3 regions of the Pseudomonas benzenivorans genome follow, and region 3 is predicted to be linked to each of the others. Evidence: predicted binding sites of a transcription regulator. Region 3 holds the regulator's gene; each other region holds the start of a gene.
What was found. Region 3 encodes LexA, which represses DNA repair genes until DNA is damaged. Its sites were predicted from a motif close to CTGTNTNNNNANACAG; they were not measured.
Positions count from the first base shown of each region.

Region 1: recN (DNA repair protein RecN) is a predicted target of LexA. The motif match lies at 7,173-7,188, and genes of this name have one in related genera.
Region 2: imuA (translesion DNA synthesis-associated protein ImuA) is a predicted target of LexA. The motif match lies at 4,253-4,268, and genes of this name have one in related genera.

Region 1 covers NZ_CP073346.1:1,781,372-1,791,722, forward strand. The annotation lists gene carB (carbamoyl-phosphate synthase large subunit) at 1-996, opposite strand, end outside; gene carA (glutamine-hydrolyzing carbamoyl-phosphate synthase small subunit) at 1,033-2,169, opposite strand; gene dapB (4-hydroxy-tetrahydrodipicolinate reductase) at 2,364-3,167, opposite strand; gene dnaJ (molecular chaperone DnaJ) at 3,223-4,350, opposite strand; gene dnaK (molecular chaperone DnaK) at 4,474-6,390, opposite strand; gene grpE (nucleotide exchange factor GrpE) at 6,491-7,057, opposite strand; gene recN (DNA repair protein RecN) at 7,213-8,886, shown strand; gene fur (ferric iron uptake transcriptional regulator) at 8,955-9,359, opposite strand; gene KDW96_RS08420 (outer membrane protein assembly factor BamE) at 9,457-9,975, shown strand; gene KDW96_RS08425 (RnfH family protein) at 10,042-10,351, opposite strand, start outside.
Region 2 covers NZ_CP073346.1:1,651,921-1,662,271, forward strand. The annotation lists gene mksF (Mks condensin complex protein MksF) at 1-487, shown strand, start outside; gene KDW96_RS07840 (PqiB family protein) at 538-2,841, opposite strand; gene KDW96_RS07845 (paraquat-inducible protein A) at 2,834-3,457, opposite strand; gene KDW96_RS07850 (paraquat-inducible protein A) at 3,444-4,103, opposite strand; gene imuA (translesion DNA synthesis-associated protein ImuA) at 4,385-5,002, shown strand; gene KDW96_RS07860 (Y-family DNA polymerase) at 5,010-6,425, shown strand; gene KDW96_RS07865 (error-prone DNA polymerase) at 6,422-9,496, shown strand; rRNA gene rrf (5S ribosomal RNA) at 9,569-9,684, opposite strand; rRNA gene KDW96_RS07875 (23S ribosomal RNA) at 9,826-10,351, opposite strand, start outside.
Region 3 covers NZ_CP073346.1:784,812-795,162, reverse strand. The annotation lists gene fadB (fatty acid oxidation complex subunit alpha FadB) at 1-1,603, shown strand, start outside; gene fadA (acetyl-CoA C-acyltransferase FadA) at 1,634-2,809, shown strand; gene KDW96_RS03630 (DUF1653 domain-containing protein) at 2,888-3,124, shown strand; gene topA (type I DNA topoisomerase) at 3,240-5,849, shown strand; gene KDW96_RS03620 (DUF6586 family protein) at 5,920-6,438, shown strand; gene KDW96_RS03615 (hypothetical protein) at 6,516-6,749, shown strand; gene sulA (SOS-induced cell division inhibitor SulA) at 6,864-7,337, opposite strand; gene lexA (transcriptional repressor LexA) at 7,348-7,959, opposite strand; gene KDW96_RS03600 (TetR/AcrR family transcriptional regulator) at 8,228-8,935, shown strand; gene KDW96_RS03595 (L,D-transpeptidase) at 8,984-9,508, shown strand; gene nagZ (beta-N-acetylhexosaminidase) at 9,530-10,351, shown strand, end outside.

The sequences.
Region 1 (10,351 bases), 1.0 Mb from region 3:
GAGGGTGTAGCCCACGGCCAGCTTGGCGGCGATCTTGGCGATCGGGAAGCCGGTGGCCTTGGAAGCCAGGGCCGAGGAGCGCGACACGCGCGGGTTCATCTCGATCACCACCATGCGGCCGGTGTTCGGGCAGATACCGAACTGCACGTTGGAGCCGCCGGTTTCCACGCCGATCTCGCGCAGCACCGCCAGCGAGGCGTTGCGCAGGATCTGGTACTCCTTGTCGGTCAGGGTCTGCGCCGGAGCGACGGTGATCGAGTCGCCGGTGTGCACGCCCATCGGGTCGAAGTTCTCGATGGCGCAGACGATGATGCAGTTGTCCTTCTTGTCGCGGACCACCTCCATCTCGTATTCCTTCCAGCCGATCAGCGACTCGTCGATCAGCAGCTCGCTGGTCGGCGACAGGTCGAGACCGCGGGCGCAGATTTCCTCGAACTCTTCACGGTTGTAGGCGATACCGCCACCGGTGCCGCCCATGGTGAAGCTCGGCCGGATGATGCAGGGGAAGCCGACCTTCTCCAGCACGCCGTAGGCTTCTTCCATGCTGTGGGCAATGCCGGAAACCGGGCAGGCCAGGCCGATATCCTTCATTGCCCTGTCGAAGCGCGAGCGGTCTTCGGCCTTGTCGATGGTGTCGGCGTTGGCGCCGATCATCTCGACCCCGAACTTCTCCAGCACGCCGTGGCGCTCCAGGTCCAGGGCGCAGTTCAGTGCGGTCTGGCCACCCATGGTCGGCAGCAGGGCGTCAGGACGCTCCTTCTCGATGATCTTGGCCACGGTCTGCCACTTGATCGGCTCGATATAGGTGGCGTCGGCCATCGACGGGTCGGTCATGATGGTGGCCGGGTTGGAGTTCACCAGGATGACGCGAAAACCTTCTTCCTTCAGGGCCTTGCAGGCCTGGGCGCCGGAGTAGTCGAACTCGCAGGCCTGGCCGATGACGATCGGGCCGGCGCCGAGGATCAGGATGCTTTTGATATCTGTACGTTTTGGCATGTCTCTTACTCGAATCCTTGGGTCAGTCGGCGTGGCTTAGCGGCGCTTGGCCATGGCTTCGATGAAGCGGTCGAACAGCGGTGCGACGTCGTGCGGGCCGGGGCTCGCCTCGGGGTGGCCCTGGAAGCTGAAGGCGACCTTGTCGGTGCGCTCGATGCCCTGCAGGGTGCCGTCGAACAGCGACTTGTGAATGGCGCGGACGTTGCCCGGCAGGCTGGCCTCATCCACGGCGAAGCCGTGGTTCTGGCTGGTGATCATCACCACGCCGGAATCCAGATCCTGCACCGGGTGGTTGGCGCCGTGGTGGCCGTGCCCCATCTTCAGGGTCTTGGCGCCGGAGGCCAGGGCCAGCAGCTGGTGGCCGAGGCAGATGCCGAACACCGGGATATCGGTTTCCAGCACATCCTTGATGGCCTGGATCGCGTAGTCGCAAGGCTCCGGGTCACCCGGGCCGTTGGACAGGAACACACCATCCGGGTTCAGCGCCAGCACTTCGTTGGCCGGGGTCTGCGCCGGCACCACGGTCAGGCGGCAGCCGCGCGCCACCAGCATGCGCAGGATGTTGAGCTTGACCCCGTAGTCGTAGGCGACCACATGGTAGGACAGCTCGGCGGCCGGGATCTGCGGATGGCTGTCGTCCTTCAGGTCCCAGGTGCTTTCGCGCCACTCGTAGCGCTCGGTGCAGCTGACCACCTTGGCCAGGTCCATGCCCTTGAGGCCGGGGAAGCTGCGCGCCAGCTCCAGGGCCTTCTCCTCGGTGGCGTCCGCGCCGGCGAGGATGCAGCCATTCTGCGAACCCTTCTCGCGCAGGATGCGGGTCAGGCGGCGAGTGTCGATGCCGGCGATGGCAACCGTGCCGTTCTCCTTCAGGTAGTCAGGCAACGACTGCTTGTTGCGCCAGTTGCTGGCGGTCAGCGGCAGGTCGCGAATGATCAGGCCGGCGGCCCAGACCCGATTGGACTCGGCGTCCTCCGGCGTGGTGCCGGTGTTGCCGATATGCGGGTAGGTCAGGGTAACGATTTGCTGGGCATAGGAGGGATCTGTGAGGATTTCCTGATAGCCGGTCATGGCGGTATTGAACACCACCTCTCCAATAGTATGGCCATCGGCACCGATGGCCTCGCCGTGAAAAATGCTGCCGTCAGCAAGGGCGAGTATGGCTGGCTTAGTCAAGAAGACCTCCCGTCGATCAAGGCTTGAAGCAAACGCAGGTTGTAAAAAAGCGGGATGACGTATCGACCGTCACCCCGCTTTTCTATTTCATTCATTCTGCGTAACTTTTAGTGGACACACTAAAGCGGGAAGCTTACAGGAAAGTGACTTTTCGGTCCACCGCCAGATAAGCCTCCAGAGCAGTCTGTCGAGCCCTAGTTAAGGCCCAGAACGTCCTGCATGTCGTACAGCCCAGCACTGCGCTCCTGCAGCCACAAGGCGGAGCGCACCGCCCCCTTGGCGAAGGTCATGCGACTGGACGCCTTGTGGGTGATTTCCACCCGCTCGCCATCGGCGGCGAACAGCACGGTATGGTCGCCCACCACGTCACCGGCGCGCACCGTGGCGAAACCGATGGTCTCGCGCTCACGGGCCCCGGTCTGCCCCTCGCGACCATAGACCGCGACCTTCTGCAGATCACGGCCCAGGGCCTGCGCCACCACCTCGCCCATGCGCAGCGCGGTACCGGACGGCGCATCGACCTTGTGCCGGTGATGGGCCTCGATGATCTCGATGTCCACCTCATCGCCAAGCACCCGTGCCGCAGTATCCAGCAGTTTCAGGCAGAGGTTGACGCCGACGCTGAAGTTGGCGGCAAAGACGATCGGAATCTGCTTGCCCGCCTCGGCCAGCAACTGCTTTTCCTCGACACTGAAGCCGGTGGTACCGATGACCATGGCCTTGCCGGCCTGGCGGCAGACCTCCAGGTTCTTCAGGGTCACCGAGGGGTGGGTGAAATCGATCAGCACGTCGAACTGATCCAGCACCGCCGCCAGGTCACCGGACAACGGCACGCCAAGCTTGCCCAGCCCGGTCAGTTCGCCGGCATCGGCGCCAACCAGGCTGCTGTCCGGGCGATCGATCGCCGCCTTCAGCGCGGCGCCATCGGCCTGCTGCACCGCCTCGATCAGGGTCTTGCCCATGCGCCCAGCGGCGCCCATCACGGCAATTCGTTGCATATCTACAAGCTCCAAGCTGGATGCCCGAAACCGGGCCCAAGGCCCGGCCGGCTAGTTACAGGTCGCCAAAGAAGCGCTTCACACCCTCGAACCAGCCACTGGCCTTGGGCGAGTGGGAGCTGTCGCCAGCCAGGGACTGACGGAACTCCTCGAGCAGCTCGCGCTGACGCCGATCCAGATTGACCGGGGTTTCCACCGCCACCCGACACATAAGATCACCCGCACCACCGCCGCGCACCGGCGCCACGCCCTTGCCGCGCAGACGGAACAGCTTGCCGGTCTGGGTACCTTCAGGGATCTTCAGCTTGACCCGACCGTCCAGGGTCGGCACTTCCAGCTCACCGCCCAGGGCGGCGTCGGCGAAGCTGATCGGCACCTCGCAATACAGGTGCTTGCCGTCACGCTGGAAGATCGAGTGCTCGCGCACGTTGACCACCACGTAAAGGTCGCCGGCCGGGCCACCCATGGCGCCCGCCTCGCCCTCGCCGGACAGGCGGATGCGATCGCCGGTGTCGACGCCGGCCGGCACTTTAACCGACAGGGTCTTGTGCTCTTCGACACGGCCGTGGCCGTGGCAGGAGCCGCAGGGGTCGGTGATCATCTTGCCGTTGCCATGGCAGCGCGGGCAGGTCTGCTGTACCGAGAAGAAGCCCTGCTGCATGCGCACCTGACCGATGCCGCCACAGGTGGTACAGGTCACCGGACTGGTGCCCTTCTTGGCGCCCGAGCCGTCGCACGGCTTGCAGTTGACCAGGGTCGGCACGCGAATGGTTACCGTGGTGCCGCGCACCGCCTCTTCCAGATCCAGCTCCAGGGTGTAGCGCAGGTCACTGCCACGCTGCGCGCCGCCGCGCTGGCCGCCGCGCGCACCGCCGAAGAAGTCGCTGAACACATCGCCGAAGATATCGGAGAAGTTCGCGCCACCGAAACCGGCGCCAGCGCCGCCCCCCATGCTCGGGTCGACGCCGGCATGGCCGTACTGGTCGTAGGCCGCCCGCTTGCTGGCGTCGGACAGCACCTCGTAGGCCTCGTTGGCCTCCTTGAACTTCTCTTCCGACGCTTTGTCGTCGGGATTGCGGTCCGGGTGGTGCTTCATCGCCAGGCGCCGGTAAGCCTTTTTCAGCTCCGCTTCGCTGACGCCGCGCTCGACACCCAGCACCTCGTAATAATCACGTTTAGACATAAATCCTCAACACCCTCAAATCGCCTCCTTCAGACACGCCAACGCGGGAGCAAGCCCCCGCGCGGCGAATCGTCCCGGTCGCGACACCTGCCTCGACCGGATGGAGCACCAGCAAGCCTGGGCTTACTTGTTTTCCTTGACCTCTTCGAACTCGGCGTCGACCACGTCGTCGCCGGCGCTCTTGGCCGAACCATCCGCTTCGCCTGCGGCACCCGACTGCGGCTGCTCGGCGTACATCTTCTGCGCCAGGGGCGTGGTCGCCTCGGACAGGGCGTTCATCTTGGCCTCGATGGCCGCCTTGTCGTCGCCCTTGACCGCTGCTTCCAGCTCACCCAGGGCCTTTTCGATCGCCGCCTTCTCCTCTTCGGTGGCCTTGTCGCCCGCCTCGGTGAGCATCTTGCGAGTGGCATGCACCAGCTGATCGCCCTGGTTGCGGGCGGTCGCCAGCTCCTCGAACTTGCGGTCTTCCTCGGCATTGGCCTCGGCGTCGCGCACCATCTGCTCGATCTCTTCCTCGGACAGACCGGAGTTGGCCTTGATCACGATGGACTGCTGCTTGCCGGTGGCCTTGTCCTTCGCGCCGACATGCAGGATGCCGTTGGCGTCGATGTCGAAGGTCACTTCGATCTGCGGCACACCGCGCGGAGCCGGCGGAATCTCGGCCAGGTCGAACTTGCCCAGCGACTTGTTCTGCGAGGCCTGCTTGCGCTCGCCCTGCAGCACGTGAATGGTCACGGCGCTCTGGTTGTCATCGGCCGTGGAGAACACCTGGGACTTCTTGGTCGGAATGGTGGTGTTCTTCTCGATCAGCGCGGTCATCACCCCGCCCATGGTCTCGATGCCCAGGGTCAGCGGCGATACGTCGAGCAGCAGCACGTCCTTGACGTCGCCAGCCAGCACCGCGCCCTGAATGGCGGCGCCCATGGCCACGGCCTCGTCAGGGTTGACGTCCTTGCGCGCTTCTTTGCCGAAGAACTCGGCAACGGTCTTCTGCACCAGCGGCATGCGGGTCTGGCCACCGACCAGGATCACGTCGTGGATCGAACCCACGTCGATGCCGGCGTCCTTGAGGGCGATGCGGCACGGCTCGATGGTGCGCTGCACCAGGTCCTCGACCAGGGACTCCAGCTTGGAACGGGAGATCTTCACGTTCAGGTGCTTCGGACCGCTGGCGTCGGCGGTGATGTACGGCAGGTTGACGTCGGTCTGCTGGCTCGAGGACAGCTCGATCTTGGCCTTCTCCGCCGCCTCCTTCAGGCGCTGCATGGCCAGCGGGTCACCCTTGAGGTTCATGCCGCTTTCTTTCTTGAATTCCTCGACGAGGTAGTCGATCAGACGCAGGTCGAAGTCCTCACCACCGAGGAAGGTGTCGCCGTTGGTGGCCAACACTTCGAACTGGTGCTCACCGTCCACTTCGGCGATCTCGATCACCGAGATATCGAAGGTACCGCCACCCAGGTCATAGACGATCACGGTGTGGTCGCCCTTGGCCTTGTCCATGCCGTAGGCCAGCGCCGCGGCGGTCGGCTCGTTGATGATCCGCTTGACGTCCAGACCGGCGATGCGACCGGCGTCCTTGGTGGCCTGGCGCTGGCTGTCGTTGAAGTAGGCCGGCACGGTGATCACCGCTTCGGTCACCGGCTCGCCGAGGTAGTCCTCGGCGGTCTTCTTCATCTTCTTCAGCACTTCCGCGGAGATCTGCGGCGGCGCCATCTTCTGGTCTTTCACCTGCACCCAGGCGTCACCGTTGTCAGCCTTGACGATCTTGTACGGGACCATCTGGATGTCTTTCTGCACCACGTTTTCTTCGAAACGACGGCCGATCAGGCGCTTCACCGCGTACAGGGTGTTGTGCGGGTTGGTCACCGCCTGGCGCTTGGCCGACTGACCGACGAGGATCTCGCCGTCGTTGCTGTAGGCGATGATCGACGGCGTGGTGCGAGCGCCTTCGGCGTTCTCCAGCACCTTGACGCTGCCGTTTTCCAGAATGGAGACACAGGAGTTGGTGGTCCCCAGGTCGATACCGATGATTTTGCCCATATTCACTCTCCCGAAACTTGGATATTCCCGCCGCCTCGCTTGGCTGGCCGCGGTAGCACTAAAACGCTTGATTCAACAAATGGGGGCTCGCCGGCGAATTTCAAGCCTGCTCGTCGATGGACGGCGGCGCTTCTGCCGGGGCCTTGCTCACCACCACCATGGCCGGACGCAACAGCCGGCCATTGAGCAGGTAACCCTTCTGGAACACCTTGAGCACGCTGTTCGGCTCGGCCTGGGTGCTTTCCTGCATGGCCATGGCCTGGTGATGCTCCGGATTGAACGGCGCCCCTTCCGGATCGACCGCCTCCAGCTGGTGACGCTTGAGGGTGTCCTGGAACAGCTTCAGGGTCAGCTCCATGCCCTCGCGCACCGCCTTGATCGACTCGTCGTCCGGACTGGACAGCTCGAGCCCGCGCTCGAGGCTGTCGACGACCGGCAGCAGATCGACGGCAAACTTCTCCAGGGCGAACTTGTGCGCCTTTTCAACATCCTGTTCGGCACGACGACGCACGTTCTGCAGGTCGGCCGCCATACGCAGGGCCTTGTCCTGGGCGACAGCCAACTCCTCCTCGAGAACCTGGATACGGGCATCCAACTCGCCGCCCGCCGCCTCGACCTCGGCGGAAACCTCAGGAAGCTGGTTGTCTTGGGTCTGTTCGTCTGCCATGCAACTCTCCTCTAATGATTCGGCGCAGGTCGAAACCTGCACACCTGCCGCCTATATGGGGCCAAAATTTCCTGCTTCAAGGGCGGGCAGAGGATTGTCAGTGACAAAACAAACACTGTATAAATAACCAGACTTCAACCCCGAGAGGCCTCGCCATGCTGGTGCACCTGTCCGTACACAACTACGCCATCGTTGAACATCTCGACCTGGAGCTGGACAGCGGCATGAGCGTGATCAGCGGCGAAACCGGCGCCGGCAAGTCGATCATGCTCGACGCCCTCGGCCTGTGCCTGGGCGACCGTGCGGACAGCGGCGTGGTGCGCCCAGGCGCCGACAAGGCCGACATCCTCGCCAGCTTCGACCTCGACGACATCCCCGAGGCGCGGGCCTGGCTGGCCGACCGCGACCTGGACCACGACGGCCCGTGCATCCTGCGCCGCGTGATCACCGCCGAAGGCCGCTCGCGCGGCTACATCAACGGCTCACCCTGCCCCCAGGGCGACCTCAAGGCCCTCGGCGAGCTGCTGATCGACATCCATAGCCAGCACGAACACCAGTCACTGCTCAAGACCGAGACCCATCGCCGCCTGCTCGACGAGTACGCCGGCAGCCAGGAGCTGGCGCGCCAGGTGCAGCTGGCCGCGCAACGCTGGAAGCAGACCAAGAGCGAGCTGGAACGCCTTTCCGGGCTCGGCGACGAGCAGCGCGCCCGCCACCAGCTGCTCAGCTACCAGCTGGAGGAACTGGACAACCTGGCCCTGGGCGAACAGGAGCTGGAACAGCTCGAGCAGGAGCACAAGACCCTGACCAACGCCGAGAGCCTACTCAGCGCCTGCCGCCTGGTCATCGAGCAGTGCAGCGAGAACGATGCGGGCAACGTGCTGTCGGCGCTGACCGCCAGCCTCAACCGCCTCAGCGGCTTCCAGGGTCAACCGGGGGCCCTGAACGAAGCGATCAACCTGCTGGCCAGCGCGCAGATCCAGGTGGAGGAGGCAGTCGGCGAACTCAACCGTTTCCTCGACCACTTCGATGCCGACCCGGAGCGCCTGCAAATCCTGGAGGAGCGCCTTGATGCCATCTACACCCTGGCCCGCAAGCACCGCATCCAGCCCAGCGAAATGGCGGCGATGCAGCAGCAGCTGTTCGAGGAGCTGGAAAGCCTCAATGCCGACGACCAGGCCGTCGAACGCCTCGGCGAGGAACTGAGCGCCTATGCCCGCCACTATCAGGAAAAGGCCGCCGAACTGAGTGCCCTGCGCGGCGCGGCAGCCGACCGCCTGGCCACTGCCGTGGAAACGGAAATGCACAGCCTGGGCATGCCCGGCGGACGCTTCAGCATCCAGTTGCGCGGCAACGCCAGCGATGAGCCCCAGGCCAACGGCCTGGAGCAGGTGGAATTCCTGGTCAGCGCCAACCCCGGCCAGCCGCTCAAGGCCCTGGCCAAGGTCGCCTCCGGCGGCGAACTGTCACGCATCAGCCTGGCCATCCAGGTGATCACCGCACAGACCTCGCGGGTGCCGACCCTGGTGTTCGACGAAGTCGATGTCGGCATCGGCGGACCGACGGCCGAAGTGGTCGGCCAGCTGCTGCGTCGCCTCGGCGAACGCGGCCAAGTCCTTACCGTCACCCACTTGCCGCAGGTAGCCGCACAAGGACACCAGCACCTGTTCGTACACAAGGTGCGCGAGCGCGACGCCACCCGCACGGCGGTGAGCAGGCTCGAGGCCGATCAGCGGGTCGAGGAGATCGCCCGCATGCTCGGCGGCGTCGACCTCACCGAGGAGTCCCTGGCTCACGCCCGCAAGATGGTCACCAGCGCCCAGGCCTGAGCAGCGCCGAGCACCAGCCAGCAAAAAGGCGACCCCAGGGTCGCCTTTTTCATGCAGCGCTTGAACGCCTACTTCTTCTTGCGGACGTAGAGCACCAGGTTGTGATCGACCAGCTCGAAGCCGTGCTCGCGGACGATCTCCTTCTGACGCTTCTCGATCTCCGGATCGAAGAACTCGATCACCTCGCCGGAATCGACGCAGACCATATGGTCATGATGACCACTGTCAGCCAATTCGAAGACCGCGTGGCCGCCGTCGAAATTGTGCCGCACCACCAGTCCCGCCGCCTCGAACTGGGTCAGCACCCGATACACCGTGGCCAGGCCGACATCCTCGCCCGCCTCCATCAGCGCCTTGTAAACATCTTCTGCGCTCATGTGGCGCTGCTCGGCGGAGTCGAGCATTTGCAAAATCTTGACCCTCGGCAGGGTCACTTTGAGGCCAGCCTTGCGTAGTTCGCTATTTTCAACCATGGTCTGCTTTCTCGTGGAAGCGGTTTCGCAGCTTCCCTTATTGCGGGTATGATCCGGGTTTACATTGCCCAGCCAAGATAGTGGAAGTCACCCACCGATGCAAAATGCCAAGCTCCTGCTGACCAGCCTCACCTTAACGGGGCTCTTCGCACTCGCCGGTTGCTCATTCCCCGGGGTTTACAAAATCGACATCCAACAGGGCAATGTCGTCACGCAGGACATGATAGACCAGTTGCGCCCTGGAATGACCCGCCGCCAAGTGCGGTTTATCATGGGCAACCCGCTGCTGACCGACACCTTCCACAGCAATCGCTGGGACTACCTCTATAGCATCCAGCCCGGCGGCGGGCAGCGTCTGCAGGAGCGCGTCAGCCTGGTCTTCGATGGCAACGACCAACTGGTCGGCCTGGCCGGCGACTTCCTGCCGGGCGTCAGCCGCGACCAGGCGATTCTCGGCGAAGATGGCGACGTGACCACGCCGATCCGCGCGCAGCCGCAGGTCGAGGAAGCCGCACCAGCTCCGGGCTCCCTGCTCGAGCAGATCCAGAGCGAAGTCGACAGCGTCGAGGCCGTGCCGGTACCGACCCCGGAACCCCTGGAAACCTCGCCGCAGTAAGCGCGACAAGGGAGATGCAAAAAGCCCGGACCAGGTCCGGGCTTTTTTGTGGGCGCCAATGTCGCGTCAGACGCTCTGCTCGTCGGCCTTGGCCTTCGCCGCCCGAGCCGCCCGCTGCTTGCGCACCTCCTTCGGGTCGGCAATCAGCGGGCGATAGATCTCCACCCGCTCGCCATCCTCCAGCACCCGCTCATCGGGCTTGGCCACCGCCTTGCCGAATATCCCCAGGGGACTGCCCGCCAGATCCAGCCCGGGGAAATGCGCATCCATGCCGGACTGCAGCGCGGCCTGGCGCACCGTGGTGCCATGAGACAGGCTCAGGCGCAGCAGCTTCTGCTTGTCGGCCAAGGCATAGACCACCTCGACCACTATGGTT
Region 2 (10,351 bases), 870 kb from region 3:
GGCCAAGGAGTACCTGGCGCGCCTGGTGGCGGCCAATCACAACCAGCTGGGCCTCAAGGACCTGTTCGAGCTGGCCTTCGAGATCACCAAGGTCGGTGGTCAACCGGTGATCCACACCGACATCGACGGTGCGGCGTCCAACGGCACCACCATGACCATCAAGGCGCTGACCAACATGTACCTGCTGCTGCACCTGATGGACCGCGAGCAGGCCGGGCGCGTGCGCCTGCCCTACTACCTGGACGAGGCGGCCGACATCGACGAGCGCAACCAGCAGGCGCTGATCGAGACCAGCCTGCAGCTGGGCTTCGTGCCGATCCTCGCCTCGGTCAAGCCGCAGGTCTCGGCCCACGTGGCCATCGACCTGGAAGGCGGCAGCGGGCCGAACGGCATCTACATCGACGAAGCCGACTGGAAGTTCATCCGCCCCCGCGAGACGGCCAGTGCCGAGGCCGTGGTGCCGGAGGTCAGCGCCGAACCGGCCTGACCCTCGAGCGCGAAGGAAAAGGGCCGCAGCTGCGGCCCTTTTTCAGGGTTTCACGGCTCCAGGGATATCTTCGGCGCCCAGCGCAACCACTCCTCCTGCGCCTCCTCGAACAGCGCGAAGGTCTGCCCCGGCAGCGCCTTGGCGCCCATCTGCTCGCCCTCCGGGGTGGCAAAGGCCACGCCGCCGGCGATGATGGTTTCCAGGGATTCGGTGCGCACCTTCAGCCCCTTGAACAGGCTCGCCTCGACGCCGATGCCGGTGCTGACCCAGAAGCGGCTGCCGCCGTGCACCAGGGGCGCGTAGCGCGGCTCGATCAGCACATGGACCAGCACCCGGTTGGCGCTGGGGCTCAGTTCGACGCCCATCACCTTGCCCACCGGCACCTCGCGGTAGGTCACAGGCTCCCCGGTCTTCAGCGAATTGCGCTGGGCCGCGCTGAGCACCAGGCGCAGGCCCGGCTCGCTGACCGCCCGAGTGGGTGGCGCCGCCAGGGCGACGAACTCGGTCTGCTGGCGCCCGGTTTGCTCCGCCGGCAGCACCTCCAGGTACTGGCCGCCGACCAGGGTATCGAGGTTGGTCACCCGGGTCAGGCTCAACTCCGGCTTGACCACCCAGAACTGCGAGCCGGCGCGGGCGATCCGCTTGGCGGCCAGGGTGATGCGTCCATGCAGCAGGACGCTGCGCAGGTCATCGCTCAGCTCGATGCGCTCGACCTTGCCGACGTCCAGGCCGCGGTAGCGGATGGCCGTGCCGGGGCCCAGGCCATCGCCGCGCTCCAGGCGGATGCTGATCGCCACGCCATTCTGCAGGGCGCTGTCGCGGCTGTCGTACAGGGCGAAGCGCTGCACCCGCTTGGTCAACACCGGCGCCTGCGGGTCGCGGGTCTCGAAGGCGATGCCGCCCGCCAGCAGGGTCTGCAGCGACTCGCTCTTCACCTCGATACCGGACAAGCTGCCCTTGAGGGTGATGCCGCTGGCATTCCAGAAGCGCGTGCTGCTGTTGACCAGATGGGCGTACTCCGGCTCGATGTGCACGCCGAACGCCACCTGCTGATCGTTGCGTGACAGCTGCACGCTCTGCACCGTGCCGACCTTGACCTGGCGATAGAGGATCGGATTGCCGACCTCCAGCGAGCCGCGGCTGTCGCTGAGCAGCACCAGGTGCAGGCCCGGCGAGGCCAGGTCCAGGGGCGGCGCCTTGGGCCGGGCCTCGAACTCGCGCTTGGCCGCGGCGCCCTTCTCGCCCGGTCGCACGGCGATGTAATTGCCCTTGACCAGGGCCTCCAAGCCGGTGATGCCGGCCAGCGAGATGGACGGCTTGACCACCCAGAACTCGGTGCCCTCGACCAGAAAGTCTTCGGTGCGCGGGTCCAGGGTCAGCTCGGCGCTGGCCGAGGTCAGGTCGTCGCTGACATTCAGGGCCTTGAGGGTGCCGGCCTGGATGCCGTTGTACAGCACCGGCGTGCGCCCGGCCTCCAGCCCCTCGAAATCACTGAACCGGACCTGCACCCTGATGCCGGCCTGGGCCGCCTCGAAATCCTCGTACAGGCGGAAGGGGAAGACCGGGTCGGTGGGCGGGCTGTCCTTGCGGTGCTCCGGGGTGGCGAAGGCGATGCCGCCGGCGACGATGCTGGCCAGGGACTCGCTGCGCAGCTTGAAACCCGACAGGCTGGCATTGATGCTGATGCCGCTGGCGTTCCAGAACCGCGTGTGTTTGCGCACCAGGCTGGCGTAGGTCGGCTCGATGAACACCTTCACCTCGACGGTGCTCTGGTCGCTGGCCAGGGCGTAGCTTTTAACCCGTCCGACCTGGATCTGCTTGTAGAACACCGGGCTGTCACGATCCAGCGAGCCCAGACGCTCGGCCTTCAGGGTCAGGTGCAGGCCCGGCTGGTCGTCCGACAAGGGCGGTGCCGCCGGCAGCGCGCGAAACTTCGTCTGCGGCTCGCCGTCTCCCGGACTGACGGCGATGTAGTTGCCCGACACCAGGGTTTCCAGGCCGGTAATGCCGGCCAGGCTGACGCTGGGCTTGACCAGCCAGAAGCGGGTGGTCTCCCGCAGCTGCGACTCGGCCTCCTGGCTCATCTCGATGGTGGCGATCACCCCGCGCTGCTCGCCGCTGTCGTCCAGGGCCAGGGCCTTGACCTTGCCCACCGGCATGCCCTTGAAGATGACCTCGGTCTTGCCGGCCTGGATGCCGGCGCCGCTCTCGAAGAACACCTCGATCTCGATCCCCGCCTGGTTGTAGGCACGCCAGCCCAGCCAGCCGCCGATCAGCAGGGCGAGGATGGGCAGCACCCAGATGGCCGACCAGTTGGAAGCCGGGCGGGTTTTGGCCAGTGGCAGGTCATTCATGGTCGTGTGGCGACTCCGTGTTGTCCCAGATCAGGCGAGGGTCAAAGGTCAAGGCGGCGAGCATGGTCAGGATCACCACGCTGGCGAAGGCCACCGCGCCCATGCCCGGTTCGATGCTGGCCAGATTGCCGAACCTGACCAGCGCCACCAGGATGGCGATGACGAAGATGTCGAGCATCGACCAGCGGCCGATCCATTCGATGAAGCGAAACATGAAGATGCGCCGCCGGGGCGACATCGGCTGGTGCCGCTGCACCGAATACAGCAGCAGGGCGATGCCGGCCAGCTTGAAGGTCGGCACCAGGATGCTGGCGATGAACACCACCGCGGCGATCGGCAGCATGCCCAGGTGCACCAGCTCGATCACCCCGGACATGATGGTGTCCGACTGCCCCTTGCCCAGGGAGTTGACCGTCATGATCGGCAGCAGGTTGGCCGGGACATAGAGGATCGCCGCGGTCAGCAGCAGTGCCCAGGTGCGCGCCAGGCTGTTCGGTCGCCGCGCGTGCAGCAGGCCGCCGCAGCGCTCGCAGTGCTGGCGCTCGGCCTCGGCCTGCTGGGGGTTGAGCAGGTGGCACTCGTGACAGACCAGCAGCCCGGCATCAATCGCCCGCATGCACATCCTCCCCGGACAGGGCCTGCCAGATCTGGTGGGGCGCCATGCTCACCTCCAGCCAGGCCTGGATCAGCAGCAGTGCAACGAAGCAGAACAAGCCGACGCCGAGGCTGAGGTCCGCCAGGTCGGCCAGCTTGACCATGGCCACCAGGATGCCCATCAGGTAGACCTCGAGCATGCCCCACTCGCGCAGGTGGTGATAGATGCGGTACAGCAGCAGGCCATAGCTGCGCCCCAGGTCCAGGCGGATGCTCAACAGCACCACCAGCTGGCACAGCAGCTTGAGCAGCGGCACCGCCATGCTGCAGAGGAACACCACCACGGCGATGCCCTGCATGCCGCTTTCGTACAACCCGAGCACCCCGCTCCACACCGTGTCCTCGGACGTCTGGCCGAGCAGGTTGAGGTGCATGATGGGCAGGAAGTTGGCCGGCACATAGAGCAGCAAGGCGGCGATCACCAGCGCCAGGCTGCGGCGCACCACCTGATGGCGGTGGGTATAGAGCTCGAAACCGCAGCGTGGGCACTCGACCCGTTCGTCATAGCCGGTCTGCGGCTTGCGCATCAGCAGGTCGCATTCGTGGCAGGCGATCAATTGCTCGACGGGAAGCACCGGCAAAGGCTGAAGGTCGGCCGAATCGGACATAAACGGGTTCTCGGAAAAGTGCGCCTATTCTAGCCGAGCGCGACCGCCAGCAGGTGAAGTGCCACGCGCGTGGCGCCGAGATGAGCACGCCGGCTCCGCCCGTCCATTACCGCGACTGAAGGCTTGCCGCTCGCCTCGCCGATGGACTACTGTATCTATATACAGTTAATTGATCTGCATCGCCTTCCCGCCAGCAGCGCCTTCGGCAGTCCGCCCATGATCCCGATCGTCCATCACGCCTCAATCATTGCCCAGCGAGCCCGCACTCAGGGTGCATGCCGATGAGCGCCGTGGTCAGCCTCGACAGCCTGCTCGATCAACGCCGGGTCTGGCGCGGCCAACCGACGCCACGGGCGCCGAGTCGGCAGCCGAGCGGCCATGCCGCCCTGGATGCCGCATTGCCCACGGGCGGCTGGCCGGAAGCGGCGCTGACCGAGATCCTCCTGCCGGGGCCCGGCCTCGGCGAGCTGCACCTGCTGTGGCCATCGCTGGCACGCCTGACCCAGGCCGCCGAACGCGTGGTCCTGGTCGCCCCACCCTTCGTGCCCTATGCACCGGCCTGGCAGGCCGCCGGCCTCGACCTGCGCCACCTCGCGGTGATCCAGGCCAGCGGCCGCGACGCCCTCTGGGCCACCGAGCAGTGCCTGCGCTCGGGCAGCTGTGCGGCGCTGCTGTGCTGGCCGGAGCGCGCCGACGACCGCGCCCTGCGGCGCCTGCAGGTCGCCGCCGAAAGCGGCCAGACCCTGGCATTCGCCTACCGCCCGCTGCGCGAGGCCCACACCCCCTCACCAGCGGCGCTGCGCCTGGCCTTGGACGACCGGCCGGGGCACGTGCGGGTGCTCAAGTGCCGGGGTGGCCTGGCGCCGGTGACGCCCATCGGTTTCGCGGCAGGACGCTGAGGCGACCATGCGCTGGGCCTGTGTATTGCTGCCGCAACTGGCGCTGGATGCAATCCTGCGCCGCTGCGCCGATCCCGCCGCGCCCCTGGCCCTGCTCAGCGGGACGCCGCAGCGCCGGGTCTTGCAGGTGCTCAACCCGGCCGCCCGCGCCCTGGGCTTGCGCCCCGGTCAATCGCTGAGCGCCGCCCAGGCATTGACTCAGGACTTCACCACGGCCGAATACGACAGCGCCCAGATCGAACGCCACCAGCGTTTGCTCGCGGCCTGGGCCTATCGCTTCAGCTCCCAGGTCAGCCTGCACTACCCGCGCGCGCTGCTCATGGAGGTCGAATCCAGCCTCGGCCTGTTCGGCCCCTGGCCACGCTTCGAGTCGCGTCTGCGCGCCGAGCTGCAGGCCCTGGGCTTTCGCCACCGCATCACCCTGGCGCCGAACCCCGCCGCGGCGCGGGTGTTGGCCAACGTCCATGACGGTTTGGCCGTGGCCGACGCCAGCGCCCTACACCAGCAGCTGGAGCGCCTGCCAATCGAGCGGCTGGGCCTGGCCCGGGAGGTGGCGAATGCCTTCGCGCGCATGGGCCTGCGCACCTTGCGGCAGGTCCTGGCCCTGCCGCGCGACAGCCTGGCCCGGCGTTTTCCGGCCGAGGTGCTGTACCACCTGGACACCCTGCTCGGGGTGCGCCCGCTGGCCCTGGACTGCTACAGCCCGCCGGACCGCTTCGATGAACGCATCGAGCTGAACTACGAGGTCGAGTCGCACCAGGCCCTGCTGTTCCCCTTGCGCCGGCTGACCCACGACCTGGCCGCCTACCTCGCCGGCCGCGACAGCGGCGTGCAGCGCTTCGTCCTGCACCTGGAGCACCGGGCCCGCGCCGACAGCCTGGTGCCGGTGGGCCTGCTCGGCGCCGAGCGCGAAGCGACCCTGCTGTTCGAGCTGACCCGCGAACGCCTGGAACGCCTGGCGCTGCCCGCCCCCGTCGAGGCGCTGCGCCTGCTGGCCAAAGACCTGCCGGACTTCGTGCCACCGCACCACAGCCTGTTCGACGAACGCCCGCAACAGTCCCTGGCCTGGGAGCAGTTGCGCGAGCGCCTGCGTGCGCGCCTGGGCGATGGCGCGGTGCAAGGCCTGGGCGCACGCCCCGATCACCGCCCCGAACTGGCCTGGCAGCCCCACAGCACGGCCAAGGCGATGAGCTGCCCCCCCACGGGGCCAAGACCCGGCTGGCTGCTGCCGCAGCCGCTGCCGCTGGACGAAAGCCCGCCGCGCCTGCTCACCGGTCCCGAGCGCATCGAGTCCGGCTGGTGGGATGGCAACGACCTGCGGCGCGACTACTACCTGATCGAGACTCGTGCGGGGCAGCGCGCCTGGGCCTTCCGTCCCGTCGGCTCGACGGGGGCGCTGTGGTTGCACGGGTGGTTTGCATGAGCGCCGAGTACGCCGAACTGCATTGCCTGTCCAACTTCAGCTTCCAGCGCGGCGCCTCCAGCGCCGCCGAACTCTTCACCCGCGCCGCCCGCCTGGGCTACCAGGCCCTGGCCATCACCGACGAGTGCAGCCTGGCCGGCATCGTGCGCGCCTGGCAGGCGGCCAAGGACAGCGGCGTGGCGCTGATCGTCGGCAGCGAACTGCGCATCGAGGATGGCCCCAAGCTGGTGCTGCTGGTGGAAGACCTCGGCGGCTACCAGCACCTGTGCCGGCTGATCAGCAGCGCCCGCGGACGCGCGGCCAAGGGCCGCTACCGCCTGCTGCGCGAGGATTTCGCCGGGCCCACCGACGGCCTGCTGGCCCTGTGGTTGCCCGGTTCGCCTGACGACCCCCGCGAGGACCAGTGGCTGCGCAGTGTGTTTGCCGACCGCCTGTGGCTGGCGGTCGAGCTGCTTCGCGGCGCGGACGATGGCCAACGCCTGGCTCGGCTGCAGGCCTTGGCCGCGGAACTCGAGCTGCCGCTGGTCGCCAGTGGCGACGTGCACATGCACGCCCGTGGCCGCCGCGCCCTGCAGGACTGCATGACGGCCATCCGCCTGCACCTGCCGGTCAGCGAGGCGGGCCTGCAGCTGTTTGCCAATGGCGAGCGCCACCTGCGCAGCCGCCAGGTCCTGGCCGAGCTCTACCCGCCACAGCTACTGGCAGAGACGCTGCACATCGCCCGCCGCTGTCGCTTCGACCTCAGCGAGCTGCACTACCAGTATCCCCGCGAGCTGGTCCCCCAGGGCCAGACGCCGAGCACCTGGCTGCGCCACCTCACCGAACAGGGCATGGCCTGGCGCTGGCCCCGGGGCGTGCCGGAAAAAGCCCGCCTGCTGATCGAGCGCGAACTGCTGCTGATCACCGAGCTGGGCTACGAAAGCTACTTCCTCACCGTGCACGACATCGTCCGCTTCGCCCGCAGTCAGAACATCCTCTGCCAGGGCCGCGGTTCGGCCGCCAACTCGGCGGTGTGCTACGCCCTGGGCATCACCGAGTTGGACCCCGCGCGGATGAACATGCTGTTCGAGCGGTTCATCTCCAGGGAACGCAACGAGCCACCGGACATCGACGTCGACTTCGAACACGAGCGTCGCGAGGAGGTCCTGCAGTACATCTTCCAGCGTTACGGCCGCGACCGCGCCGCGCTCACCGCCGTGGTCAGCACCTACCATGGCGCCGGCGCCGTGCGCGATGTCGGCAAGGCCCTGGGCCTGCCGCCCGACCAGCTCAACGCCCTGGCCGCGTGCTGCGGACGCTGGAGCGATCAGCTGCCCCCCGCCGAACAGCTGCTGGAGGCCGGCTTCGATCCCCACAGTCCGCTGCTGCTCCGGGTACTGACCCTCAGCGACGAATTGATCGGCTTCCCCCGCCACCTGTCCCAGCACCCCGGCGGCTTCGTCATTTCCGAACAGCCCTTGCATACCCTGGTGCCGGTGGAGAACGCGGCCATGGCCGAGCGCACCATCATCCAGTGGGACAAGGACGACCTGGACATGCTCGGCCTGCTCAAGGTCGACATCCTCGCCCTGGGCATGCTCAGCGCCCTGCGTCGCACCTTCGACCTGTTGCGCCGCTATCGCGGACGCGACCTGAGCCTGGCGAGCATCCCGGCCGAGGACCCGCAGACCTACGCAATGATCAGCCGCGCCGACACCGTCGGCGTGTTCCAGATCGAGTCGCGGGCGCAGATGGCCATGCTGCCGCGGCTCAAGCCCCGTTGCTTCTACGACCTGGTCATCGAGGTGGCGATCGTCCGCCCCGGGCCGATCCAGGGCGAAATGGTCCACCCTTATCTGCGCCGGCGTAACGGCGAGGAAGCGGTCAGCTACCCCTCGCCGGAACTGCGCCAGGTGTTCGAACGCACCCTTGGGGTGCCCCTGTTCCAGGAGCAGGTCATGGAGCTGGCCATAGTCGCGGCCGGCTACAGCCCGGGCGAGGCCGACCAGCTGCGCCGCGCCATGGCCGCCTGGAAACGCCATGGCGGCCTCGAACCCCATCGCCAGCGCCTGACCCAGGGCATGCTCGAGCGTGGCTACAGCTCCGAATTCGCCGCGCGCATCTTCGAGCAGATCAAGGGCTTCGGCAGCTACGGTTTTCCGGAGTCCCACGCCGCCAGCTTCGCCCTGCTGACCTATGCCAGCTGCTGGCTCAAATGTCACGAACCGGCCGCCTTCACCTGCGCCCTGATCAACAGCTGGCCGATGGGCTTCTACAGCCCCGACCAGCTGCTGCAGGACGCCCGCCGCCATGACATCGAAACGCGCCCGGTGGACGTGCGCTGCAGTGACTGGGATTGCACCCTGGAAAACCACGGCGAGCAGCCGGCCATCCGCCTGGGACTGCGGATGGTACGGGGATTGCCTGAGGCCGCTGCTCGCCGCATCGAGGCGGCCAGGACCGCAGGTCCCTTTGCCGATGTGGCGGACCTGGCCAGGCGCGCGCGGCTCGACGCCCGGGCCCTTGCCCAACTGGCCGACGCCGACTGTCTTCGGGAATTGGCCGGCGACCGCCACCGGGCCCGCTGGGCGGTCGCCGGCATCGAGGAGCAGGCGCCCTTGTTCGCCGGCTTACCAGCCCAGGACGAAGCCGCCGTGGCCTTGCCTCAGCCGACCCTGGGGGAAAACCTGCAGGCCGACTACGCCACCCTCGGCACCACTCTGGGGCCCCATCCGCTCGCCCTGCTGCGCGGCGAACTCATCGCCAGGCGCTGCCGTAGCTCAAGGGAACTGGCCGACATCGGCCATGGCCGGCCCCTCAGTGTTTCCGGCCTGGTCGTGGGCCGTCAGCGCCCACAAACCGCCGCCGGCGTGACCTTTGTCACCCTGGAGGACGAATACGGCATGATCAATGTGGTGGTCTGGCGCGACCTGGCCGAACGGCAACGTCGCGTGCTGCTCGAGGCGCAGCTGTTGCAGATCGACGGCCACCTGGAGGAGGCCGCCGAAGTCCGCCATGTGATCGCCGGACGCCTGCAGGACCTGACGCCACTGCTGGCCGGGCTGGCGGTGCGCAGCCGCGACTTCCAGTGAGTCGCTGCGGCTTTCCTGCGCGCAAAAGCAAACCCCCGACCTGCTTGCGCGGATCGGGGGTTTGGGATAGGTGCTTGACGATGACCTACTCTCACATGGGGAAACCCCACACTACCATCGGCGATGCATCGTTTCACTACTGAGTTCGGGATGGGATCAGGTGGTTCCAACGCTCTATGGTCGTCAAGCAATTCAGCAGGGGATTCGCGGTTAAGGCGCTTCCCCGAATTGGGTATGTGATGTCGTGGTATTGCGTGTTCTGGCAAATTTTCGGTTTGTTGTCGACTTCAGCCATCGAGCACACAAACAACAAATTGTTTGGGTGTTATATGGTCAAGCCTCACGGGCAATTAGTATGGGTTAGCTCAACGCCTCACAGCGCTTACACACCCCACCTATCAACGTCGTAGTCTTCGACGGCCCTTCAGGGAGCTCAAGGCTCCAGTGAGATCTCATCTTGAGGCAAGTTTCCCGCTTAGATGCTTTCAGCGGTTATCTTTTCCGAACATAGCTACCCGGCAATGCCACTGGCGTGACAACCGGAACACCAGAGGTTCGTCCACTCCGGTCCTCTCGTACTAGGAGCAGCCCCTCTCAAATCTCAAACGTCCACGGCAGATAGGGACCGAACTGTCTCACGACGTTCTAAACCCAGCTCGCGTACCACTTTAAATGGCGAACAGCCATACCCTTGGGACCGGCTTCAGCCCCAGGATGTGATGAGCCGACATCGAGGTGCCAAACACCGCCGTCGATATGAACTCTTGGGCGGTATCAGCCTGTTATCCCCGGAGTACCTTTTATCCGTTGAGCGATGGCCCTTCCATACAGAACCACCGGATCACTAAGACCTAC
Region 3 (10,351 bases):
GGGTGCCGTCGACGTCGTGGTCGGTGCCGAGAAGCTCCAGGCCGCCGCCCTGGACCTGGTCAAGCGTGCCATTTCCGGCGAGCTGGACTACAAGGCCAAGCGCCAGCCCAAGCTGGACAAGCTCAAGCTCAATGCCATCGAACAGATGATGTGCTTCGAGACCGCCAAGGGTTTCGTGGCCGGCCAGGCCGGTCCGAACTACCCGGCGCCGGTCGAGGCTATCAAGACCATCCAGAAGGCCGCCAACTTCACCCGCGACAAGGCCCTGGAAGTCGAGGCCGCCGGCTTCGTCAAGCTGGCCAAGACCTCGGTCGCAGAGAGCCTGATCGGCCTGTTCCTGAATGATCAGGAGCTGAAGAAGAAGGCCAAGCACCACGACGAAATCGCCCAGGACGTGAAACTGGCCGCCGTACTCGGCGCCGGCATCATGGGTGGCGGTATCGCCTATCAGTCGGCGGTAAAAGGTACACCGATCCTGATGAAGGATATCCGTGAAGAGGGTATCCAGATGGGCCTGAACGAGGCCTCCAAGCTGCTCGGCAAGCGCGTCGAGAAGGGTCGACTGACGCCGGCGAAGATGGCCGAGGCACTCAATGCCATCCGTCCGACCATGACCTATGGCGACTTCGGTAACGTCGATATCGTCGTCGAAGCCGTGGTCGAGAACCCGAAGGTCAAGCAGGCCGTGCTGGCCGAAGTGGAAGCGGCCGTCGGCGAGAACGCGATCCTCGCGTCCAACACCTCGACCATCTCCATCAGCCTGCTGGCCAAGGCGCTCAAGCGCCCGGAAAACTTCGTCGGCATGCACTTCTTCAATCCGGTGCACATGATGCCGCTGGTCGAAGTCATTCGTGGCGAGAAGTCCAGTGAAGTGGCCGTGGCCACCACCGTGGCCTACGCCAAGAAGATGGGCAAGACGCCGGTCGTGGTAAACGACTGCCCGGGTTTCCTGGTCAACCGCGTGCTGTTCCCGTACTTCGGCGGCTTCTCCAAGCTGCTCGAGCTGGGTGTGGACTTCGTACGCATCGACAAGGTCATGGAGAAGTTCGGCTGGCCCATGGGCCCGGCCTACCTGTCCGACGTGGTCGGTATCGACACCGGCCACCATGGTCGCGACGTCATGGCCGAGGGTTTCCCGGATCGCATGGCAGTCGAAGGCCGCACGGCGGTCGACGTGATGTACGAAGCCAACCGCCTGGGCCAGAAGAACGGCAAGGGCTTCTATGTCTACGAGACCGACAAGCGCGGCAAGCCGAAGAAGGTCATCGACCCGCAGGCCTACGAGCTGCTCAAGTCCATCGTCCGAGAGCAGCGTGAAGTGACCGATGAGGACATCATCAACTTCATGATGATCCCGCTGTGCATGGAAACCGTACGCTGCCTGGAAGACGGCATCGTCGACACCGCCGCCGAGGCCGATATGGGCTTGATCTACGGCATCGGATTCCCGCCCTTCCGCGGTGGCGCGCTGCGCTACATCGACAGCGTCGGAGTCGCCGAGTTCGTCGCCCTGGCCGACAAGTACGCCGATCTGGGCGCGTTGTACCACCCGACCGCCAAGCTTCGCGAAATGGCCGCCAACGGTCAGAAGTTTTTCGGTTAAGCGCGCAACGACTAGAGCGAGAGTGAATTTATGAGCCTGAATCCTAGAGATGCAGTGATCGTCGACTTCGGTCGTACCCCGATGGGTCGTTCCAAGGGCGGCATGCACCGCAATACCCGCGCCGAGACCATGTCGGCCAACCTGATCAGCGGCTTGCTGGCACGCAACACCAAGGTCGACCCGGCCGAAGTGGAGGATGTCATCTGGGGCTGCGTCAATCAGACCCTGGAGCAGGGCTGGAACATCGCGCGCATGGCGTCGCTGATGACCCAGATCCCGCACACCAGTGCCGGGCAGACTGTCAGCCGCCTGTGTGGCTCGTCGATGAGCGCCCTGCACACCGCCGTGCAGGCGATCCAGACCGGCAACGGCGACGTCTTCGTGGTCGGTGGCGTCGAGCACATGGGTCACGTCGGCATGATGCACGGGGTCGACCCGAACCCGCACTTGTCGCTGTACGCGGCCAAGGCCTCGGGCATGATGGGGCTGACCGCCGAGATGCTCGGCAAGATGCATGGCATCGGCCGCGAGCAGCAGGACGCCTTCGGTGAGCGTTCGCACCGCCTGGCCCACAAGGCCACCGTCGAAGGCAAGTTCAAGGATGAGATCATCCCGATGCAGGGCTACGACGAGAACGGTTTCCTCAAGGTGTTCGACTACGACGAAACCATTCGTCCTGAGACCACCCTGGAGAGCCTGGCGGCCCTCAAGCCGGCGTTCAATCCCAAGGGCGGTACCGTGACCGCGGGTACGTCCTCGCAGATCACCGACGGTGCCTCCTGCATGATCGTGATGTCCGCTCAGCGTGCCCAGGACCTGGGCATCCAGCCGATGGCGGTGGTTCGCGCCATGGCCGTGGCCGGTGTCGACCCGGCGATCATGGGTTACGGCCCTGTGCCGTCCACGCAGAAGGCCCTCAAGCGCGCCGGCCTGAGCATGGCCGACATCGATTTCGTCGAGCTCAACGAAGCCTTCGCCGCCCAAGCCCTGCCGGTGCTGAAGGACCTCAAGCTGCTCGACAAGATGGAGGAGAAGGTCAACCTGCACGGCGGCGCCATCGCCCTGGGGCACCCCTTCGGTTGTTCCGGTGCCCGTATCTCCGGTACCCTGCTGAACGTCATGAAGCAGAACGGTGGGACTTTTGGCGTGTCCACCATGTGTGTGGGCCTCGGCCAGGGCATCACCACGGTCTTCGAACGCATTTAAGCGTTGGTGGACAAGAAACCGGGGCCCTGTGCCCCGGTTTTTGTTTGTTGGCGATAAGTTTTTTCAAGGAATTGTGCGATGCAGTTACAAACCGGTCTTTATCGTCATTACAAGGGGCCCGAATACCGCGTATTCGGCGTCGCCCGCCACTCCGAGACCGAACAGCAGATGGTCGTCTACCAGGCGCTATACGGCGATTTCGGGCTGTGGGTGCGGCCGCTGGAGATGTTCTGCGGGGAGGTCGTGGTCGAGGGTGAAACGGTGCCGCGTTTTGCCCTGGTTCAGGCTGAAACACCGGTAATTGGCGGGGTCTGAGCCGTTCGCGGGTCACGCCTTCGCTTGACCTCACCTTTGGCGCCACTATATATAGCGGTGCCGCGTCGGGCGCCGGTCGCCCTTCATTATTTAGAATTCAGGAATTTTCTGATCCATGGGTAAATCGCTGGTCATCGTGGAATCCCCGGCCAAGGCCAAGACCATCAACAAGTACTTGGGCAGCCAGTACGTGGTGAAGTCGAGCATCGGCCATATCCGTGACCTGCCTACCAGTGGCTCGGCAAGCGCCGCCAAGGAACCGGCCAAGCGCGGCAAGGCCGCGGCCGGCGAGGCGCCGGCCCTGTCGCCCAAGGAGAAGGCCAAGCGCCAACTGTTCTCCCGCATGGGCGTCGACCCCGAGCAGGGGTGGAAAGCCAAGTACGAGATCCTTCCCGGTAAGGAGAAGGTGGTCGAAGAGCTGCGCCGCTTGGCCAAGGATGCCGACACCATCTATCTCGCAACCGACTTGGATCGCGAGGGGGAAGCTATCGCCTGGCACCTGCGCGAGTCGATCGGTGGCGACGACAGCCGCTACAAGCGCGTGGTGTTCAACGAGATCACCAAGAAGGCGATCCAGGAAGCCTTCGCCGAACCGGGCGAGCTCGATATCAATCGGGTCAATGCCCAGCAGGCGCGACGCTTTCTCGATCGCGTGGTCGGCTACATGGTTTCGCCGCTGCTGTGGGCGAAGATCGCCCGCGGCCTTTCCGCCGGACGGGTGCAGTCGGTGGCGGTGAAGCTGGTGGTCGAGCGCGAGAAGGAAATCCGCGCCTTTGTTCCGGAAGAATATTGGGAAGTGCATGCCGACCTCGGCACCGGCAAGGGCGCTACCGTGCGCTTCGAGGTCGCCCGGGAGAACGGCGCCGCCTTCAAGCCACTGAACGAAGCCCAGGCCATGGCCGCCCTGGCGACGCTGAAGGACTCCAGCTACAGCATCGCCAAGCGTGAAGACAAGCCGACCAGCAGCAAGCCCTCGGCCCCGTTCATCACCTCCACGCTGCAGCAGGCCGCGAGCAATCGCCTGGGCTTCGGCGTGAAGAAGACCATGATGATGGCGCAGCGCCTTTACGAGGCCGGCTACATCACCTACATGCGTACCGATTCGACCAACCTCTCGGCGGACGCCGTGGGCATGGTCCGCGACTTCATCGAGAACGAGTACGGCAAGCAGTACCTGCCGGCCAAGGCCAACGCGTACAGCAGCAAGGAAGGCGCCCAGGAGGCCCACGAGGCGATTCGCCCCTCCGACGTCAACCTCAAGCCGACCCAGCTGTCGGGCATGGAGCGCGACGCCGAACGCCTCTATGAGCTGATCTGGCGTCAGTTCGTCGCCTGCCAGATGCCGCCGGCGGAGTACCTGTCCACCACGGTCACCGTGGCCGCGGCCCAGTTCGAGCTGCGCGCCAAGGGCCGCATTCTCAAGTTCGACGGTTATACCCGGGCACTGCCGCAGCAGAGCAAGCCGGGTGAGGACGATGTACTGCCGGAGATGAGTGAAGGCGAAGTGCTCAAGTTGCTCCAGCTCGATCCCAGCCAGCATTTCACCAAGCCGCCGGCACGCTTCTCCGAGGCCAGCCTGGTCAAGGAGATGGAGAAGCGCGGTATCGGCCGGCCCTCGACCTATGCGGCGATCATCTCGACCATTCAGGATCGCGGTTACGTCGCCTTGCACAATCGTCGCTTCTATTCCGAGAAGATGGGCGAGATCGTCACCGAGCGCCTGTCCGAGAGTTTTGCCAACCTGATGGACTACGGCTTCACCGCCGGTATGGAAGAGCACCTGGATGACGTCGCCCAGGGCGAGCGCGAGTGGAAGCACCTGCTCGATGAGTTCTACGGCGACTTCAAGGGCAAGCTCGAGGTGGCCGAGGCCAGCGAAAACGGCATGCGCGCCAACATGCCGACGCCCACCGACATCCCCTGTCGCGAATGCGGCCGGCCGATGATGATTCGCACCGCCTCCACCGGGGTGTTCCTCGGCTGCTCCGGTTACAGCCTGCCGCCGAAGGAGCGCTGCAAGTCGACCATCAACCTGATTCCGGGTGACGAGATCGCCGCCGATGATGAGGGCGAGTCGGAGTCCCTGGTGTTGCTGGGCAAGCATCGCTGCCAGAAGTGCGGCACCGCCATGGATGCCTACCTGCTGGACGAGACGCGCAAGCTGCATGTCTGCGGCAACAACCCGGACTGTGCGGGTTATGAGGTCGAGCAGGGTCAGTACCGTATCAAGGGCTACGAAGGGCCGAGTCTGGAGTGCGACAAGTGCGGCAGTCAGATGCAGCTCAAGACCGGCCGTTTCGGCAAGTTCTTCGGCTGCACCAACAGCGAGTGCAAGAACACCCGCAAGCTGCTCAAGAGTGGCGAGCCGGCACCGCCGAAGATGGATGCGGTGAAGATGCCCGAGCTCAAGTGCGAGAAGGTCAACGACACTTACGTGCTGCGCGACGGCGCATCCGGTCTGTTCCTGGCCGCCAGCCAGTTCCCGAAGAACCGCGAGACCCGCGCGCCTCTGGTGCTGGAATTGCTTCCGCACAAGGACGAGATCGATCCCAAGTATCACTTCCTGCTCGAGGCGCCGAAGAAGGACCCGGAAGGCCGTCCCGCAGTGATCCGCTTCAGCCGCAAGACCAAGGAGCAGTACGTGCAGTCCGAGGTCGAGGGCAAGCCTACCGGCTGGCGGGCTTTCTACGATGGCGGCAAGTGGAAGGTCGAAGACAAGCGCTGATCACGTAGTTCGCGCGCCGGTCCAGGCTGGCGCGCGTATAGTGATCTGATACGTTGTGGAGGGTGCTCGCATGGCCAATGAACTCTATACCCGCACCAATCAGAAAATGTTCTATGCCGGTCTGGCGCTTGAGTCCTGGCGCAAGGCGGAAGAGGGGCAGGCGATGAACGCCCAGGGCCTGATTCAGGCCGAGCGCGAGGCGGCGTTGTTCCACCTGTATGGCGCATTGCTTGGCTTGTGTCACGAGATCGCCGGCTACTACCGCTTGCCGGAGCGCACGGCGCCGCGTGCCGAACAGTTACTGAGTAGTGCCGTGCTCGAAGCGGCGCCGAGTCCGGAGCTGGCGGAGCTGATCGAGTTGGCGCAGCAGCCGGAAACCTGGCTGGCGCAGCTATTGCGCGCCTATGCCGAGCTGTTTCAGCCTCCTCAGGCGGAGCAGAAAGCCAAGGTCGACCCGACCACGCCGTTGATCGAGGCCGTCAGCCTGGATCGCGAATCGCCGCCGCTGGCACGGGCAACCCTTGAGGATTGGCGGCAGCAGCTCAAGGGCTTGGCCCAGCGTTTTCGCGAGTCGCTCACCGAGTGGTGATACGGCTCTGGATGGGCGGACTAGGGTGAAGCCTGGTCGGCTGTTACAATGCCGGCCTTTCGTGGAGAGCCTAACCAATGCCTACATCCTTCCTGGAAATTGTCGAGTTGCCCGATGGGCGAATAGCCCTGCGTCGAGCGGAGGATGAGGAGGCGCTGGTGGTGCTGGATTTCTCTGCCGATGCCAAGGCCTTCCTGCAGGGGCAGCACATTGAAGTGGCCAAGGCCATGCTGAACGTTGGTGTGCAGATGGCGGGCAGGTTGGCCGAAGGCGACTTTCAGCATGAGGAAGAGGCGCGCGTTCTGCATTGAGCCGCCGGGGCAGGGTCGCACTGCCTGTCAGTTTTCTAGCTCCTCTTTACTCTCGCCTAACCTGACCTCGAATGAACTCGCTCCTGTGTGCTTTCGGGGCTGCTCTTCATGTGCCTATCCCAGGCTGATATTCAGGCTCTGCGCCTTTCCCTGGCGGGCGGCTTGCTCGAGTCTTGATCGAGCCGCCTGCTCGAGTGGGTGCAGCCAGCTGATCACGGTATGACTGCGCCCCAGCTTCAAGGCCTGTTCGGCTAACTGCAGGGCGCTCTGCCTGTCGCCCGGTTGCAGCAGCAGGATGCGCTCGCGATTCAAGCCGGCGTCGCGCAGCCAGCTGGTGGTCAGCGTGACCGGCGGTGCTATCAGGGTCAGCCAGCGCGCATCATTGTTATCGCTTAGCTCCCGGAGAATTGGAGCCAGCAGGCTGAGACAGTGTCCCGCAGCGCCGCGCAGCGACAGCTCGCTGAATGCTTCCGGCTCCTCCAGCCAGGCCGGCGGTGACGCCTCGGCCAGTAGCGCCGGAGTCGGCGCGGCGAGAAACGCATCGAATAGCGGGAGTTGCGATCGGTTCAGTGGCTGCGGGGACTGCATAAATCCTCCTTTAGCGGCGAATGACGCCGACGCTCAAGCCTTCGATGACCAAGTCCTGTTCTTCCAGGTTCACCTCGATCGGGGCGAATTCGGGGTTCTCGGCAATCAGCCATACCCGGTTGCCCTCACGCTTGAAGCGTTTGACCGTCACCTCGTCATCTATACGGGCAACCACCACCTGACCGTTGCGCGCTTCGCGGGTGGTGTGCACGGCGAGCAGGTCGCCGTCGAAAATGCCGATGTCCTTCATGCTCATGCCGCGCACACGCAGCAGGTAGTCGGCGCGGGGGTGGAAGAACTCCGGGTTGATCCGGCAGGATTCTTCCACGTGCTGCTGTGCCAGTATTGGCGCACCGGCGGCGACGCGGCCGATGACCGGCAGGCCTTCCTCTTCGTTGTTGTTCGGCTCGAAGCCGGGAATGCGGATGCCACGGGAGGCCCCCGGGGTCATTTCTATGGCGCCCTTGCGAGCCAGGGCCTTGAGATGTTCTTCGGCGGCATTGGGTGACTTGAAGCCGAGCGCCTGCGCGATCTCCGCGCGAGTCGGCGGATAGCCGTTGTCTTCCAGGCACTGCTTGATGAAGGCGAGAATCTCGGTTTGGCGCGGCGTCAGCTTAAGCATGTCAGGACTCTGTTTTTTTATACAGTGACTGGGATTATATACAGTGCGATCGGCTTGGCAATCCACCTTTATTGCGCCGAGGCGTATTCGACCCTGTAGTTTGTGGGCGTCAGCGTGTTACTCGAAGGGCGTTCGGGGCGTCTTGATCTGCTGGCGAAGCTCGCTATTGTGCAAATGTGACTGCCCGGCCAAAAGACGGCTCGCGCGGCTTGACAAGCGGGTGGCCTGAAACGTATGTTTCAAACGAGTGTTTGTCAGGTGAAAGGTCATGGCCCAATCGGAAACCGTTGAACGCATTCTCGATGCAGCGGAACAGCTGTTCGCGGAGAAGGGCTTTGCCGAGACTTCGTTGCGGCTTATTACCAGCAAGGCCGGGGTCAACCTGGCCGCGGTAAATTACCATTTCGGTTCGAAGAAGGCGCTGATTCAGGCGGTCTTCTCGCGCTTTCTCGGGCCGTTCTGCGCCAGTCTCGAGCGTGAACTGGACCGCCGCCAGGCCAAGCCCGAGGCTAAGGTCAGTCTCGAGGAGTTGCTTGAGCTGCTGGTGGAGCAGGCCCTGGCGGTAAAGCCGCGCAGCGGTAACGACCTGTCGATCTTCATGCGCCTGCTGGGCCTGGCGTTCAGCCAGAGCCAGGGTCACCTGCGCAAGTATCTGGAAGAAGTGTACGGCAAGGTGTTTCGTCGCTACATGCTCCTGGTGCACGAAGCGGCGCCGCGCATTCCGCCGCTGGAGTTGTTCTGGCGGGTGCACTTCATGCTGGGTGCCGCGGCGTTCAGCATGTCCGGGATCAAGGCACTGCGGGCGATGGCCGAGACGGATTTCGGGGTCAATACCTCGATCGAGCAGGTGATGCGCCTGATGGTGCCGTTTCTGGCCGCCGGCATGCGGTCCGAGAGTGGGCTGGTCGATGAGGCCCTGGCCAACGCCCAGCACAAGCCTCGGAGCAAGAGTCCGGTCGCGCCCGCCAAGGTTTGATGCCCCACGGGTGGGCTTGGCGGGCGTGATCCGCTAAGCTAGCCGCCCATGCGCGCCCTCGATTTTCTCCACATCTCACTCGCCGATCAGTGCCTGTACGGCTTTGCCGACGGGCAGCTGTTGCTGCGTCTAGCGGTGTCTACTGCGCTCAATGGTCCGGGCGAGCTCAACGGCTCGGGCTGCACGCCCCGCGGCCTGCATCAGGTACGGGCGAAGATCGGCGAGGGGCTGCCGCTGGGGGCGGTGCTGCGTGGGCGGCGCTGGACTGGCGAGCTGTGGTCGGCCGAGCTGGCTGCGCAGTTTCCCGAACGTGACTGGATACTCTCGCGCATCCTCTGGCTCAGCGGCTGCGAGCCGGGGCGCAACAGGCTCGGCAAGGTGGATACCTTTCGACGCTACATCTACCTGCACGGTACGCCGGACAGCGAGCCCATGGGCGTGCCGCGTTCCCATGGCTGTATCCGACTGCGCAATGACGACCTGATCGCGCTGTTTCCCCTTGTGCCCCGGCAGTGTCCGGTGCGCATCGAGGAAGCGCCCTGTCCGGAATGGGCGGCAACGCCCCTCAATTAAGGATTTCGAGTGAGTTCAAGCATGCAAGGTTCGCTGATGCTGGATATCGCCGGCACCTGGCTGACCGCTGGGGATCGTCGGTTGCTCAGCCAGCCCGAGGTCGGCGGGTTGATTCTGTTTGCCCGCAATATCGAGCACCCGCGCCAGGTGCGCGAGTTGTGCGCGGCGATCCGCGCGGTTCGTCCCGACCTGCTGCTGGCGGTGGATCAGGAGGGCGGGCGCGTGCAGCGCCTGCGCCAGGGCTTCGTGCGTCTGCCGGCGATGCGTGCGGTGGCTGACAATCAGAACGCCGAGGCGTTGGCCGAACAGTGCGGCTGGGTCATGGCCAGCGAAGTGCTAGCGGCCGGGCTGGACCTGAGTTTCGCCCCGGTACTGGACCTCGACCACCAGCGCAGCGCGGTGGTCGGCAGTCGCGCCTTCGAGGGCGATGCGCAGCGTGCCACTCTTTTGGCCGGCGCCTTTATTCGCGGTATGAATACGGCCGGGATGGCCGCCACCGGCAAGCACTTTCCGGGTCATGGTTGGGCCGAGGCAGACTCCCACGTAGCGATCCCGCTGGATGAGCGCAGCCTGGCCGAGATTCGCGCCAGCGATCTGCAGCCCTTCGTGCAGCTCAGTGGCCAGCTGGATGCGGTGATGCCGGCCCATGTCATCTATCCCCAGGTCGACAGCCAGCCGGCCGGTTTCTCGCGGCGCTGGCTGCAGGAGATCCTGCGCGGCGAGCTGCGGTTTGACGGGGTGATCTTCAGCGATGACCTGTCGATGGCCGGCGCCCATGTGGCCGGCGATGCGGCCGGGCGCATCGAGGCGGCTTTGGCGGCGGGTTGCGACATGGGCCTGGTG